Regions from separate parts of the Halodesulfovibrio sp. MK-HDV genome, predicted to be linked through region 1. Evidence: predicted binding sites of a transcription regulator. Region 1 holds the regulator's gene; each other region holds the start of a gene.

Region 1 (3,211 bases):
ACAAGGTTTTTGATCAAGTGCATCAAAGTCCAGCCCATCGAAGCTTCGACCGGCTACTACTACTATTTTATCGAGTGCTGGAAGTTTTCCGTGAGGAATGGCAATGCCATTACCAATACCTGTGGTTCCGAGAGCTTCTCGTTCCATAAGCACGTTAAAAACTTCTTCAGCATCAAGGGATGGGTTTTTTTCAACGACAGGAGCCAAGAGCTCCGCCAGCGCCTCTTGTTTGGTGCTGGCGGTTAGCTCTGGCAATACAAGTTCTTTTTCTAGGTATTCACCCAGTTTCATTACTTTTCCTAGAAAACGGGGTCAATCAGTCCGAAATTGTTATCTTTTCGGCGGTAGATCACATTTACCCGTTCAGTTTCAGCATTTAGAAAAACAAGGAAGTCATAATCAAGTGCATCAAGCTGCATAGCGGCTTCGTCAAGATCCATCGGTTTCGGGATAAAATTATCCATACCAATGATGGTTCGTTCTGCCTCTACTGCTTCTTCTAGAGGCATGTCACCTTCTAGAACAAACTTCTCTGCACCCTTGCGTTTCGTTTGCAGTTTTTCCGTACGACGTATGATCTGTGCTTTAAGTTTATCGCGAACAAGATCAACGGTTGCATACATGTCTTCAGACTGTTCGGTAGCGGATAAAGTTAAGTTATCCGATACAAGTGAAATTTCGGCTTTGTGGCGGAAATTGTCAACAGAAAGTGAGACTTGCATTTCCAAGTGTTCAGGGTTCGGTAAGAATCTGCCAAGCTTGTTGAAGCGTCGTTTGGCATAAGCTTTTAGGTGATTGGAAGGCTCAAAGTTTTTGAATGTGAATGCGATGTTCATGGTGCCTCCTAATTGGATACTTTTGAAACCCTGTGAGTCAGCTGGTTTCGCTTCTAGAATACCACCTTTCTCTTGGATGATGAAGGGATATTCATTGCGGTACGGTATTTAGCTACAGTTCTTCGTGCAATGTTAACCTGCAGTTTTTCTTTCAAAATCTCACCGATTTTTTCATCGCTGAGCGGTTTTTTTGTATTTTCTTCACTAATAAGCTTTTTAATGAGTGCTTTTACGCTCTCCGATCCGACCTGACTACCATCATCAAGGCCAATTGCACTGTTGAAGAAGAACTTCAGTTCAAAAATACCGTGCGGGGTCGAAATGTACTTACTTGTGGTGATACGGCTTACCGTTGATTCGTGCATGCCAATATCATCTGCAATATCTTTAAGAATCAGCGGCTTTAACGATGTAACACCGTTAAGGAAGAATTCTCTTTGATATTTAACAATACTCTCAACTACTTTATATAAAGTTCGTTGCCGTTGGTACAGACTTTTTATCAGCCAGGAGGCAGAGCGCATCTTGTCCTGATAATAATCTTTTTCTTCAGCATTAGTAGTTTTCGGGAGTTGTTCTGTTAATTCACTGAGTTGTAATTGTGGTAAACCATCTTCATTGAGGACGATAACGAATTCTTTTTCGTACTCATAGATGTAAACATCCGGAGAAACATACTGTGCTTCTCCTCCACCGAACCGTGCCCCCGGCATAGGGTCAAGGCTCTGGATTACATCTAGGTACTCTCTGAGATCTTCAAGGGAAATTTTGTATTTTCGAGCAAGTGGTTTGTAACGACGCTTCTCTAGGTCTTCAAGATGATTAGTAATAATATCTACAAGAATTGGGTCACGGTCGTAATTGAGAGCTTTTACCTGAACGAGCAGGCATTCCTGCGGAGTGCGAGCAGCAACTCCAATAGGGTCAAATTGTTGAATATGCTCAATAAGTTGTTCGACTGTTTCAGTATCGCTTTGAGCAATCTGTGCCAGCTCTTCTGTAGATACATGTAAGTACCCATTAGAGCTGATGCTGCCAATGATGATTTCTCCAACGCGAATTTGCTCTTCAGAGAATGGAGAAAGCATTAATTGCCAGTACAGATGACCGTCTAACGTTGGAGCAGGAGCAAGACGAGCTTCAAATGAGCTCATTTCCTCTAGTGCTTCAGTTTCTCGCATTGAAACCTGTTTGGTGGTACTTGAGAAATCCCCCAGATAGTCTTCCCAGTCAGCGTTAGTAGAGAGCTCTTTGTCGTAAGCTTCCTGTTCATCTTTACGCTGCTCTTTAGCAGAAGTTTTGTCTGGATTAGCGGTTTCTTCCAAGGACTCTTCCAAAAAAGGATTCTCCAGCAACTCCTGCTGAACGGTTTCAGCAAGTTCCACGCGAGAAAGCTGCAGCAGTTTAATTGCCTGCTGCAATTGCGGGGTCATTACAAGCTGCTGGGCAAGCTTTAATTGTTGGCGAAGTTCAAGAGCCATATATAAGAATGTCCTATGTGGTTCGACTAGCTAAAAAGCTGAAATATAATGTACGAGTACTGCCTATCAAAAAACATTCCAAATCAGATAACTGACCTCTTTTTTGCCACATAGGAAAGTTATATGCAACCAAGAAAAAAGCCCGTTGGACGGGCTTTTCTTTATTGCGAGGGTGCAAATTATATTTTTTATCAAGATACTAGAGACTAAAATCTTCTCCAAGGTAGACGCTACGCGCCTTTGGGTTCTCAACTATCTCTTGCGGCGTACCGGAAAGAATTATTTGCCCTTCATAAACAAGGTTAGCTCTATCGCAAATTTTTAATGTTTCCCTAACGTTGTGGTCGGAAATGAGTACGCCCATTCCTTTGTCACGCAGTTTACGGATGATGTCCTGAATGTCATCTACAGCGAGTGGGTCAATGCCTGCAAATGGCTCATCGAGAAGAATAAACTTAGGGTCTCTGATTAATGCGCGGGCAATTTCAAGACGGCGGCGTTCACCACCGGAAATATGCATGGCATGGGTATCACGAATATGTGTGATACCGAATTCTTCCATCAGTTCTTCTTCACGTTTTTTCTGGTCATCACGGGAAAGTGCTGTTTGTTCCAAAATTAATTGCAAGTTCTGAGAGACTGTGAGTTTTTTGAAAACAGAACTTTCCTGAGGAAGATAGCTCAGGCCGATTCGTGCACGTTCGTGCAATGGCCAGTCTGTGACTTCCATATCATCTACACGAACCACACCGGCATTTGGTTTAACAATACCAATGAGCATGTAGAATGTTGTTGTTTTACCAGCGCCGTTAGGGCCAAGAAGTCCCACAATTTCACCCTGCTGCATTTGCAGATTGATATTGCGGACAACCTCACGCTTGCCGTAAATTTTGC
Region 2 (3,211 bases), on a different contig from region 1:
GAAGAATTGAGGTACGAGCCAGTTTGATAGCAAGCTCAATTTCTGTCTGAACAACATTAATGTACTGTTCAAAGAAGATTGAAGTACGGCTGTCGAGTTCGCGCTTGGAAAGAACACCGAAGCTTTCGAACAATGCAACACTGGACTCGCTGTTGAGTGCAGTAAGTGCTTCAGGAGTAGTGCGAAGGTTTGCAAGACCGCGGGTCTTAGCTTCTTCAGCCCACTCGTCAGAGTAACCGTCACCGTTGAATACAACTGAGTCGTGTTCCTGAACGATTTCCTGAATAACTTTTGTTACTGCATCGTTGAGTTCCCAGTTCTCGCTGTACATGAGGTTCTCAAGACGGTTGGAAATGTAATCCAAAGAGTCAGAGAGAATAGTGTTCAGTACAAGCTGTGCACCGGCGATAGACTGGCTGGAGCCAACTGCGCGGAACTCAAAGCGGTTTCCTGTGAAAGCAAATGGACTTGTACGGTTACGGTCACCGGCGTCCATAGGCAGTGGAGGCAGAGTATCTACGCCTACACGCAGGATGCCTTTTGCTTCAGAGGTAGCTTCGTCACCATTTTTGATCTGGTCAAAGATGTCAGAAAGCTGCTGTCCGAGGTAGATGGACATGATCGCAGGAGGTGCTTCGTTCGCACCGAGACGGTGGTCGTTGCTTGCACATGCTACGCTGGAACGGAGTAATGAACCGTGTTTGTGAACAGAGCGGATCATAGCAGCACAGAAGAGCAGGAACTGAGCATTTTCATGCGGAGTTTCGCCCGGCTCAAAGAGGCTGCCGAATTTGCCGTTACCGATGGAGTAGTTCAGGTGTTTACCGGAACCGTTGATTCCTGCGAACGGTTTTTCGTGCATGAGGCACGCCATACCGTAACGCTTAGCAACGCTTTTCAGTACGCTCATGATCATCTGGTTATGATCGTTTGCGAGGTTGGAATCTTCAAACATTGGTGCAATTTCGTACTGACCAGGTGCTACTTCGTTGTGACGGGTTTTTACCGGCACGCCGAGTTTGTAGAGATCGCGTTCTGCTTCAATCATGAATGCGAGAACACGCTTCGGAATGGTACCGAAGTAATGGTCATCCTGCTCCTGACCTTTAGCTGGCTTTGCACCGAAAAGGGTACGGCCTGCAAGGTAGAGATCCGGGCGGGAGAAGTAGAAGTTACGGTCAACGAGGAAGTATTCCTGTTCTACGCCAGCGTAGTTCTGAATGCGTCCAAAATTTTCGTGACCAAGCAGCTTAAGTAGGCGGCTGGTCTGAGTATGAATGCACTGGTTGGAACGGAGAAGTGGAGTCTTTTTATCAAGTGCTTCACCAGTCCAGGAAACGAATGCAGTAGGGATACACAGGAAAACGCCATTATCGTTTTCTAAGAGGTAAGCAGGGTTTGTAAGGTCCCATGCGGTGTAGCCACGAGCTTCGAAGGTGGTACGCAGACCGCCGTTCGGGAAGCTGGATGCATCCGGTTCACCCTGAATAAGGGTAGTGCCGGAGAATTGGGCGATTGCGCCGCCGCGTCCGTCAGGCTCAAGAAAGCTGTCATGCTTTTCAGCGGTAAGGCCGGTAAGCGGGTAAAATACGTGTGTGTAGTGAGTCGCACCTCGAGAGAGAGCCCATTCTTTCATTGCTGAAGCTACTGCATCTGCAATAGAAGGGTCCATCTGTTCGCCATTTTCGATTGTGCGCTTGAGAGATTTATAAACAGGTTTAGGAAGGTGATCTTGCATGACTTTGTCATTGAACACATTGCGACCGAACAGGTCGGTTGGCTTTTCTTCCAAGAAATTTAATGGCTTGCTTGTTGGTGTCGTGTTGTTTACAGCCGAAATGGCTTTAAGTCTGGCTAACGATCCACTCATGAAAATCTCTCCTTTAAACTAATTTGCGCAATATAAAATGGTACACGCCTGAATAGGCATCTGCATTCTTCTTTTAGAAAATATAAAGCATAGATGGTGCCAGTTCTGTAAAATCAATATGTTACAAAAAAAGGCTGCTTCTGTTGATTTCTTTTTATGACAAATATGTCATAAAAACAACAATAAAAGCATCCAGATTTACAATATTGTAAAAACAAGCCCAAAAGAAGTCGCGTGCGGGTAAAACTAAATCACAATTTTGTAAAATAGACATGCGCACCGTAAGTAGGTACCAACTGCAATGAGCGAGTGCACTATGCAGCTGTAATCAAAATATCACAATGCCCAATTTTTACCAAAGTTGTAATAGTCTGGGATAATAGTTTTTCTGTCGATCTTTTGTTTAAAAGTCGATACTTGACTGAAACATTGGCGTAATTATTTTACTATATTACTCAGGAATATAGTATATGATGAAGATACATCCATTAATCAAAAAATGTAGTAAGTGAATTTAGCCTTGAGAGGTTGGCCATGATGAGACGGAGTATTGAAGATAGAAATATCAATCTAGATTTTATTCCGCCTAAGGTTAAGAAGGTGCTTGCACCAATTAAAAAGCCGTTAATGCATATGACTGGCGTTGATGGACTGTTTAATGTGTATGACAGCATTACAAGAAGAGATAACCCGCTTGAGTTTTGTCAAAACGGTTTAGAAATATTAAATATAGAAGTCGAAGCTCTCGGTAGAGGGCTGCGCGATATGCCGCTTGATAAGCCGCTTGTTATCGTTTCGAACCATCCGTTTGGTGGTATTGAAGGACTCGCGCTGATGGCAGAAATATTGCCGCTGCGTCCTGAATGTAAGTTTCTTGCGAACTTTATGCTTGGAATTATGCCAGAATTGCGTCCATGCATGATTGAAGTGAATCCGTTTGAAACAAAAGAGGCACGCCGCGCAAATGTTCGTGGACTTCGTAATGCGATTACACATGTAGCAGCAGGCGGAAGTCTTGTGGTGTTCCCAGCTGGAGAAGTTTCCCATCTTCAGCCTAAAATGGGCGGCATTGTTGATCCAGTATGGAGCAAAAACGTAGCGCGGATTATTCGTAAAACGAATGCCGACGTTTTACCTTTGTATTTCCATGGCCGTAATAGCCTGTTCTTTAATATGATGGGTATGGTGCATCCATTTGCACGCACAGCCATGCTCCCAAAACAACTATATAATAAACGAAACAAAAAAATTACTTACAGCGTCGGGAATATTATCCCGTCCAATATGCTGAAGACGTTCGCAACAGAAGAAGATGTGATGAACTATCTGCGTGTTCGCAGT
Region 3 (3,211 bases), on a different contig from region 1:
AAGATCAGGGAGCAGAACAAATGCTGCCATGCCACAGATTGCCATTGCTCCGCCCCAGAGTATGGAGAAGAAGCCAGCCGTAATCGTACCACGGGTTGCAACTTTACCGCTCTTAGCGGTGAATACACGCTGCCAGATGTCCTGACCGATCATAATACCAAGATACATGAGCAGGAAGTACATAAGAAGCTGATCCCAGCCGATAGCAAACGGATCAAAGTAGGAAGGTGGAACTGCGTTGAACAACGCATCAAGGCCACCGGCTTTTTCGACAGAAAGCGGTACGAGGAAGCCGAACACGCCAACCATCATCAACACAAACTGGATAACATCTGTAATGGTTACAGACCACATACCGCCAAGCAGGGTGTACAGCAAAGATACTGCACCACCGGCGACCATGGATGTAACCATATCCCAACCGAAAAATGCGTGGAGAATAGTACCGATGGCGATAACCTGAACAACCGCGATCATTGCGGTGTATATGCAGGAGATAATTGCACTGATGTACCGTGCACTGGCTGCATAACGCACTTCCAGCATTTCACTCAGGCTGATAACGCGAAGGTTAGCCATTTTGCTTGAAAGCAAAATGCCCATGCTCATCACACCAAAGCCATACATAAGCACAACCCATGCTCCGGAGAAACCAAACTGATAGGCAAGCTTTACAGAACCGAAGGTAGCACCACCACCAAGAATAACACTGGCAAGACAGGGAAAGTACATCCAAAATTTTAAGTTACGACCGGCAACAAGAAAATCTTCATTACTTTTTGCGAAAAAGATTCCAGCAATACCGCACCCGATCATTACGAGGAAATAGGCGAGGATAATTATAAGATCGATAGACATATGTTACTCCGTTCCAGCTTGTCTCTTGTTGTAGGCAAGGCATGACAGAAAGGCATGCATGATTCCGGCAGCAGCAAAGGATGTAATATCAGCAGTGTCAGATTCAGGCAGAACTTCAACAAGATCCATCCCGATCAGATTCAACCCCTGACAAGATTCGAGCACAAGTTTTAGTGCTTCATGAGTGGTAAAGCCACCAATTTCAGGTGTACCGGTTCCCGGTGCATATGCAGCATCAAGGAAGTCGATATCAAAGGTCAGAAAAACTGGAGTTCCCGGAGCGATGCGTTCGCGAATGCGTTTAACAGCAGCTTCAATGCCTATGTGATGCAATTCCCATCCGGTAATCACATCCATTCCACTCTCACGTGCAAACTGTAAAGCATCACGGCTGTACAATGGACCACGGATTCCCACCTGAGAAGATGCTTCAGGCTTGATCAGTCCTTCCTTGATAGCCCAATGGAAGGTTGTTCCATGGTTGTACGGCTTACCAAAGTAGTCACTACCTGTATCGGAGTGGGCATCAAAATGAATAAGAGCTACCGGCCCATGCTTTTTAGCGACAGCACGCAATTCCGGTAATGTAATTGAATGATCGCCGCCCATGATTACAGGAATAGCGTCTTCCTGTAGCACGGTTGCCACGCCTTCTTCAATTTTTTCAAAGCTCTCTTCCAAGTAACCAGGAACAATATCAATATCGCCCCAGTCCACACCGCTACATTCTTCAAAAATATCTACATCAAGCACTTCGTTGTAATTTTTCAAAATGCTGGAAGCCGCTCTAATAGATTCGGGACCAAAACGACAGCCGGGCTTATATGATGTCGCGGTATCAAACGGTACGCCTAAAATTGCGAAGTCTACACCTTCTGCTGAAGCAACATGAGGCAAACGCATAAAAGTACGCACACCGCAAAAACGTGGGGATTCTAAAGAATTAACTGGTTTACTCATACTTTCCTCCTGAGATTGCCCTGCCCATGGGACAGTCTCAGCAAAACAAACGGGCACAAAATCAATATACAAGTTAAATTCGTCATGAAACACGACATCAATTTATCAAAGTAAATTGCCGGACAAGGGCAGGGTTGTACCTCTATAGAGGCAAGCCTCATGCCAAAACATAACCCGTTAAATTTTATTGATAATATCTGTAAGAAAGTTTTACCGACTATTCACTTTTGAATAGTTTTATAAGAGCAAAAAGAAAAAAGTCTGTAATCACAACACATTTCAACCTATTCACTTTTGCATAGGTATTAATTCAACATTGAATACAGCAATTCAATGTGTTTTTTGAGCGCCTCAAAAGTGCCTGTGCCCTGCATCCCGTGGCTTAAGCTCCCTCCGCTCTGCTATCTTTTCCGTAGAATTCCAAGAGGCACGGCTTCAACTTGCGGAGCTCCCAAAAACTTCAAAAATATCCACCCCACAAATCCCGTTTAAGCATTTCTCACGCGGTTTACTCGTTTTTACTCAACCCATGAGATTCAATCATGAAATTCTGCTCTTGAAATTCAACTGTCAAAATTCAACTTGTAAAATTCAATCCTTAAGCTCCAACTGGTAACTACAAAAAAAGCCGCTACGTTTGTAGCGGCTTTCTGAATGACAATAATAAAAATCTTACTGCTGAAGAGCACGGTCAATACGAGCAAGGGTACGCTCTTTACCGATGATCTCCATAACGTCAGGGAGGTTAGGACCACCCATCGCACCAACAAGTGCCACACGTAATGGAGGGCCAACAGCTTTAAACTTGAGGCCATTATCAGATACATAGTTACCCATAACATCGTGGGTAGTATCTTTAGTGAAAGCTTCAAGTGCTGCAAACTGTTCACGCATATTTGCAAGATGCTGTTTGCCTTCTTCAGTTAACGCTTTGGTTACTGCTTTTTCTTCAAACACGTATTCGGAATCAGAAAGAAGCATGAAACACATTGCGTCTACAAGACTAACAAGATCTTTTGCACGATCTTTAAAAAGAGGAGCCATTGAAGTTAATGTTTCAATGGAAACCTCAAAACCGGCTTCTTTTACGAACGGTGCAACCAGTGCTGCAAGTTCAGCGTCAGTAGATTCTTTCATGTACTGAGAGTTGAGCCAGAGAAGTTTGTCTGAATCAAAACCGGCAGCGGAAGAAGAAAGATTGTCAGCTGAGAATTTTTCGATGAGTTCGTCCAGAGCGAAAATTTCCTGATCACCGTGAGACCAGCCAAGACGTACGAGGTAGTTAACCAGCGCCTGCGGAAGCAGACCCATTTTTTCGTATTCCATAACGGATTTTGCGCCATGACGTTTGGAAAGCTTTTTACGATCAGAACCAAGAATCATTGGAACATGA
Region 4 (3,211 bases), on a different contig from region 1:
TGAAGTTAGCCGAACAAGCTATAGATACGTTATCCACTCTTTCTGCTGCATTTAAGTGCACCGCAGCAATAAGGATCAACATGCATATTGTGTTATAAGTAAGAGCTTGTTTTAGCATAATAGTTCACCTCATCGAATTTTCATTTTGATTTAACAGACAGCCGTTACAGGAGGTTTTGCACGACACATGACACTCTTCCACACATCTCCAACTTCATCTTCAGTTAACGGGCGCTCCAACTTACGGGACAATTGACTCACAGCTTTGGTCACATCTTCAATATCTCTTTGAGCAAGAGAGCCATCGTCAGTCACCAGCCCGTACTCATTAAGAGCTATCAAAACAGCACGTTTGCCACTCTTGCTTCCAACACGCATCTTTCTTGTAATGCCCACTTCCTTTGGATCATATGGCTCAAATAAATCAGGAGACTTACTCAACGCGTGCACATGCAAACCTGATTCACAAGCAAAAACATCTTTCCCCACAATAGACTTTGTGCGCGGAATCGTAACATGCGCTACAGAAGCCACAAATTCACACAGTCCTTTAAGTACCCGTGGTGCATACTCAGTCGCATTTTGTTTTACTGCTAAATATGCCGCCAACTCTTCCGTTGCAGCTATTCCTGAACGCTCACCCACACCTAAAATACTTACATCAGCGTAGTCTGCGCCACTCTGAAGAGCAGTTATCGAATTTGCCGTAGCCATGCCAAAATCGTCATGACAATGAACAGCTATATCTACACTAAGTGCATCACGGAATCTGCTAATCAGTCGCACCATAGCAAGCGGAGTTAGCTGTCCCAAGGAATCTGCAAGCCGTACACGGGATGCTCCGTGTTTTTCTGCAACTAATGCCATGCGTAATGCGAACAATTCGTCAGCTCTCGACACGTCTTCAAGTCCGACGGAAATATAAGAAATGCCGCACTCTTTTGCGATTTCAATATTTTCTGCAAGAGATTGTAATAACGCTTCTCGCTGAGTGGATAATCTTTTTTCTATATGCAGATCAGATGATGGAACACCAATGTTCACTCGATCTACAGACAACTGCGCAGCGGTACGAATGTCTGCCTCTCTGCACGGCGACCATACGCTCAGTTTCGCAGTTACTTTTTTCTTTCGAGCATACGCTACAAAATCCGCCAAATCACTTTGCCCTACCCATCCCAACTCTATTTCATCTACACCGACCTGCAATAAGCCAGAAAATATTTTTTTTTCGTGTATTACTATCGAAATAGGCACCAAAAAGCTGAGCTCCTTCTCTTAAAGTAGTATCTAATAACATAGAACTTCCCTCTATAAGAATACTGAATGCATTTATAGACACGCTAGATAGAAACAACACTACCATTCAACATAAGCATTAATAGTGCCAACGTAGATATTACAGCAGATCATACGCTTATTGCCTATCTACAGAGAACTCATCCCTAATTATGCATACCTTTTTGTAGCTTCCTACATTTTTGAAGACATTTTTGTAGGTTCCTACATATCCAAATCTATCCACAAAAATGTACGTAAAATAGATAACTATCTGCTTTTAAAATACTTTTATTTAAAAAGTCTGTTTGGCACACCTTTCGCTTTATAGAGCACATAGTTGAAACAGGACCCTAACAGACTTGGAGACTAAAATGAGAAAAGTAGCAATCTACGGCAAAGGCGGAATTGGTAAATCCACTACTACCCAGAACACAGTAGCAGGGCTTTCCATGATGGGACGTAAAGTTATGGTTGTCGGCTGTGACCCTAAAGCAGATTCAACCCGCCTTTTGCTCGGAGGCCTCCAGCAGAAATCCGTGTTGGATACACTTCGTGAAGAAGGTGAAGATGTGGAATTGGAAGATATCCGTAAAGGAGGGTTCGGCAACACATGGTGCGTAGAGTCTGGTGGCCCTGAGCCGGGTGTTGGCTGTGCAGGTCGCGGAATCATTACTTCCATCAACATGCTCGAAAACCTCGGTGCTTATGAAGAGTCTGAAGACCTTGATTACGTTTTCTATGATGTTCTTGGTGACGTTGTGTGTGGCGGTTTCGCAATGCCTATTCGAGATGGCAAAGCCGAAGAAATCTACATCGTCTGTTCTGGCGAAATGATGGCCATGTATGCAGCAAACAACATTTGCAAAGGCGTCATGAAATACGCCCAGTCCGGCGGCGTTCGCCTTGGCGGTCTCATTTGTAACTCTCGTAATGTTGATAACGAAAAAGAGATGATTGAAGAATTCGCCCGCAAACTTGGAACACAGATGATTTATTTTGTTCCGCGTGACAACGACGTCCAGCGTGCAGAAATCAACAGAAAAACAGTTCTCGAATGGAACGATGCCGTGCCGCAGGCAGATGCATACCGTGGACTGTCTGATGCCATTGATAAAAACGAAATGTTCGTCATCCCGACTCCTTTAGAAATTGAAGAACTGGAAAGTCTGCTCGTTGACTTTGGCCTTATGGAAATAAGTTAGACGCCAACTCCGCACCACACGCACAACAAACTGGTCTTCAATCAACTGCATTGCACAATGCATAAACTGCATGGGGAGAAAGAATATGATGATTATGGTTAAAGCGATTGTTCGCCCTGAAAAAGTGGATGAGGTGCTCAAGGAGCTTATGGATAAGGGCTTCCCTGCGGTAACAAAATTCTCCGTTGCAGGACGCGGTAAGCAGCGGGGCATTAAAATTGGTGAAGTCACCTATGACGAACTGCCTAAAGTCATGCTGCTTTGCGTTGTCAAAGCTGAAGATAAAGATGATCTGATCGAAACGATTATGGACGCAGCACGCTCTGGCAAAAAAGGCGCATTCGGCGATGGCAAAATATTCGTCACAGCAGTTGAAGACGTATACACGATCAGTTCTGGTATCAAAGAAGCTTCTCCTGCAGCGGAGGGCTAGTCGCATGAAAGAGATTACCGCAATTCTGCGTATGGATATGATGAACCGCACCAAAAAAGCTCTTACAGAGCTTGGGGTGGATGCATTCTATGCATTTGAGGCTCAGGGCAGAGGCAAAGGCTTCGTTAACAAAAAAGTTCTGGCAGGCATGGAAGAAGGATATGAAGAAGCCGCAGCCGTGCTCGGCGAAAAGGGTAAACTCTATCCTAAGCGAGTTTTGGTAGCAGTCGTTCAAGACGTTGAAGTGGACGCCATAGTTCAAACCATTATTGCTACCAATCAGACAGGTAAACCC

Evidence for each region. The regulator sigma-54, encoded in region 1, starts transcription at its own class of promoters, with help from an activator protein. The targets are predictions, from matches to a motif close to CTGGCACGGNNNNTGCTT.
Region 2: the regulator sigma-54 is predicted to act here: its motif matches at 1,956-1,973, upstream of MKHDV_RS05565 (glutamine synthetase III).
Region 3: the regulator sigma-54 is predicted to act here: its motif matches at 1,967-1,984, upstream of speB (agmatinase).
Region 4: the regulator sigma-54 is predicted to act here: its motif matches at 1,374-1,391, upstream of MKHDV_RS03450 (LeuA family protein).

What each region holds. Positions count from the first base shown of each region.
Region 1 covers NZ_WYDS01000001.1:278,878-282,088, forward strand. The annotation lists gene MKHDV_RS01325 (PTS sugar transporter subunit IIA) at 1-291, opposite strand, end outside; gene hpf (ribosome hibernation-promoting factor, HPF/YfiA family) at 300-836, opposite strand; gene rpoN (RNA polymerase factor sigma-54) at 890-2,317, opposite strand; gene lptB (LPS export ABC transporter ATP-binding protein) at 2,517-3,211, opposite strand, start outside.
Region 2 covers NZ_WYDS01000005.1:140,371-143,581, forward strand. The annotation lists gene MKHDV_RS05565 (glutamine synthetase III) at 1-1,870, opposite strand, end outside; gene MKHDV_RS05570 (lysophospholipid acyltransferase family protein) at 2,405-3,211, shown strand, end outside.
Region 3 covers NZ_WYDS01000023.1:7,954-11,164, reverse strand. The annotation lists gene MKHDV_RS16125 (sodium:solute symporter) at 1-858, opposite strand, end outside; gene speB (agmatinase) at 862-1,818, opposite strand; gene gltX (glutamate--tRNA ligase) at 2,491-3,211, opposite strand, start outside.
Region 4 covers NZ_WYDS01000003.1:169,899-173,109, reverse strand. The annotation lists gene modA (molybdate ABC transporter substrate-binding protein) at 1-118, opposite strand, end outside; gene MKHDV_RS03450 (LeuA family protein) at 151-1,257, opposite strand; gene nifH (nitrogenase iron protein) at 1,653-2,483, shown strand; gene MKHDV_RS03440 (P-II family nitrogen regulator) at 2,569-2,916, shown strand; gene MKHDV_RS03435 (P-II family nitrogen regulator) at 2,921-3,211, shown strand, end outside.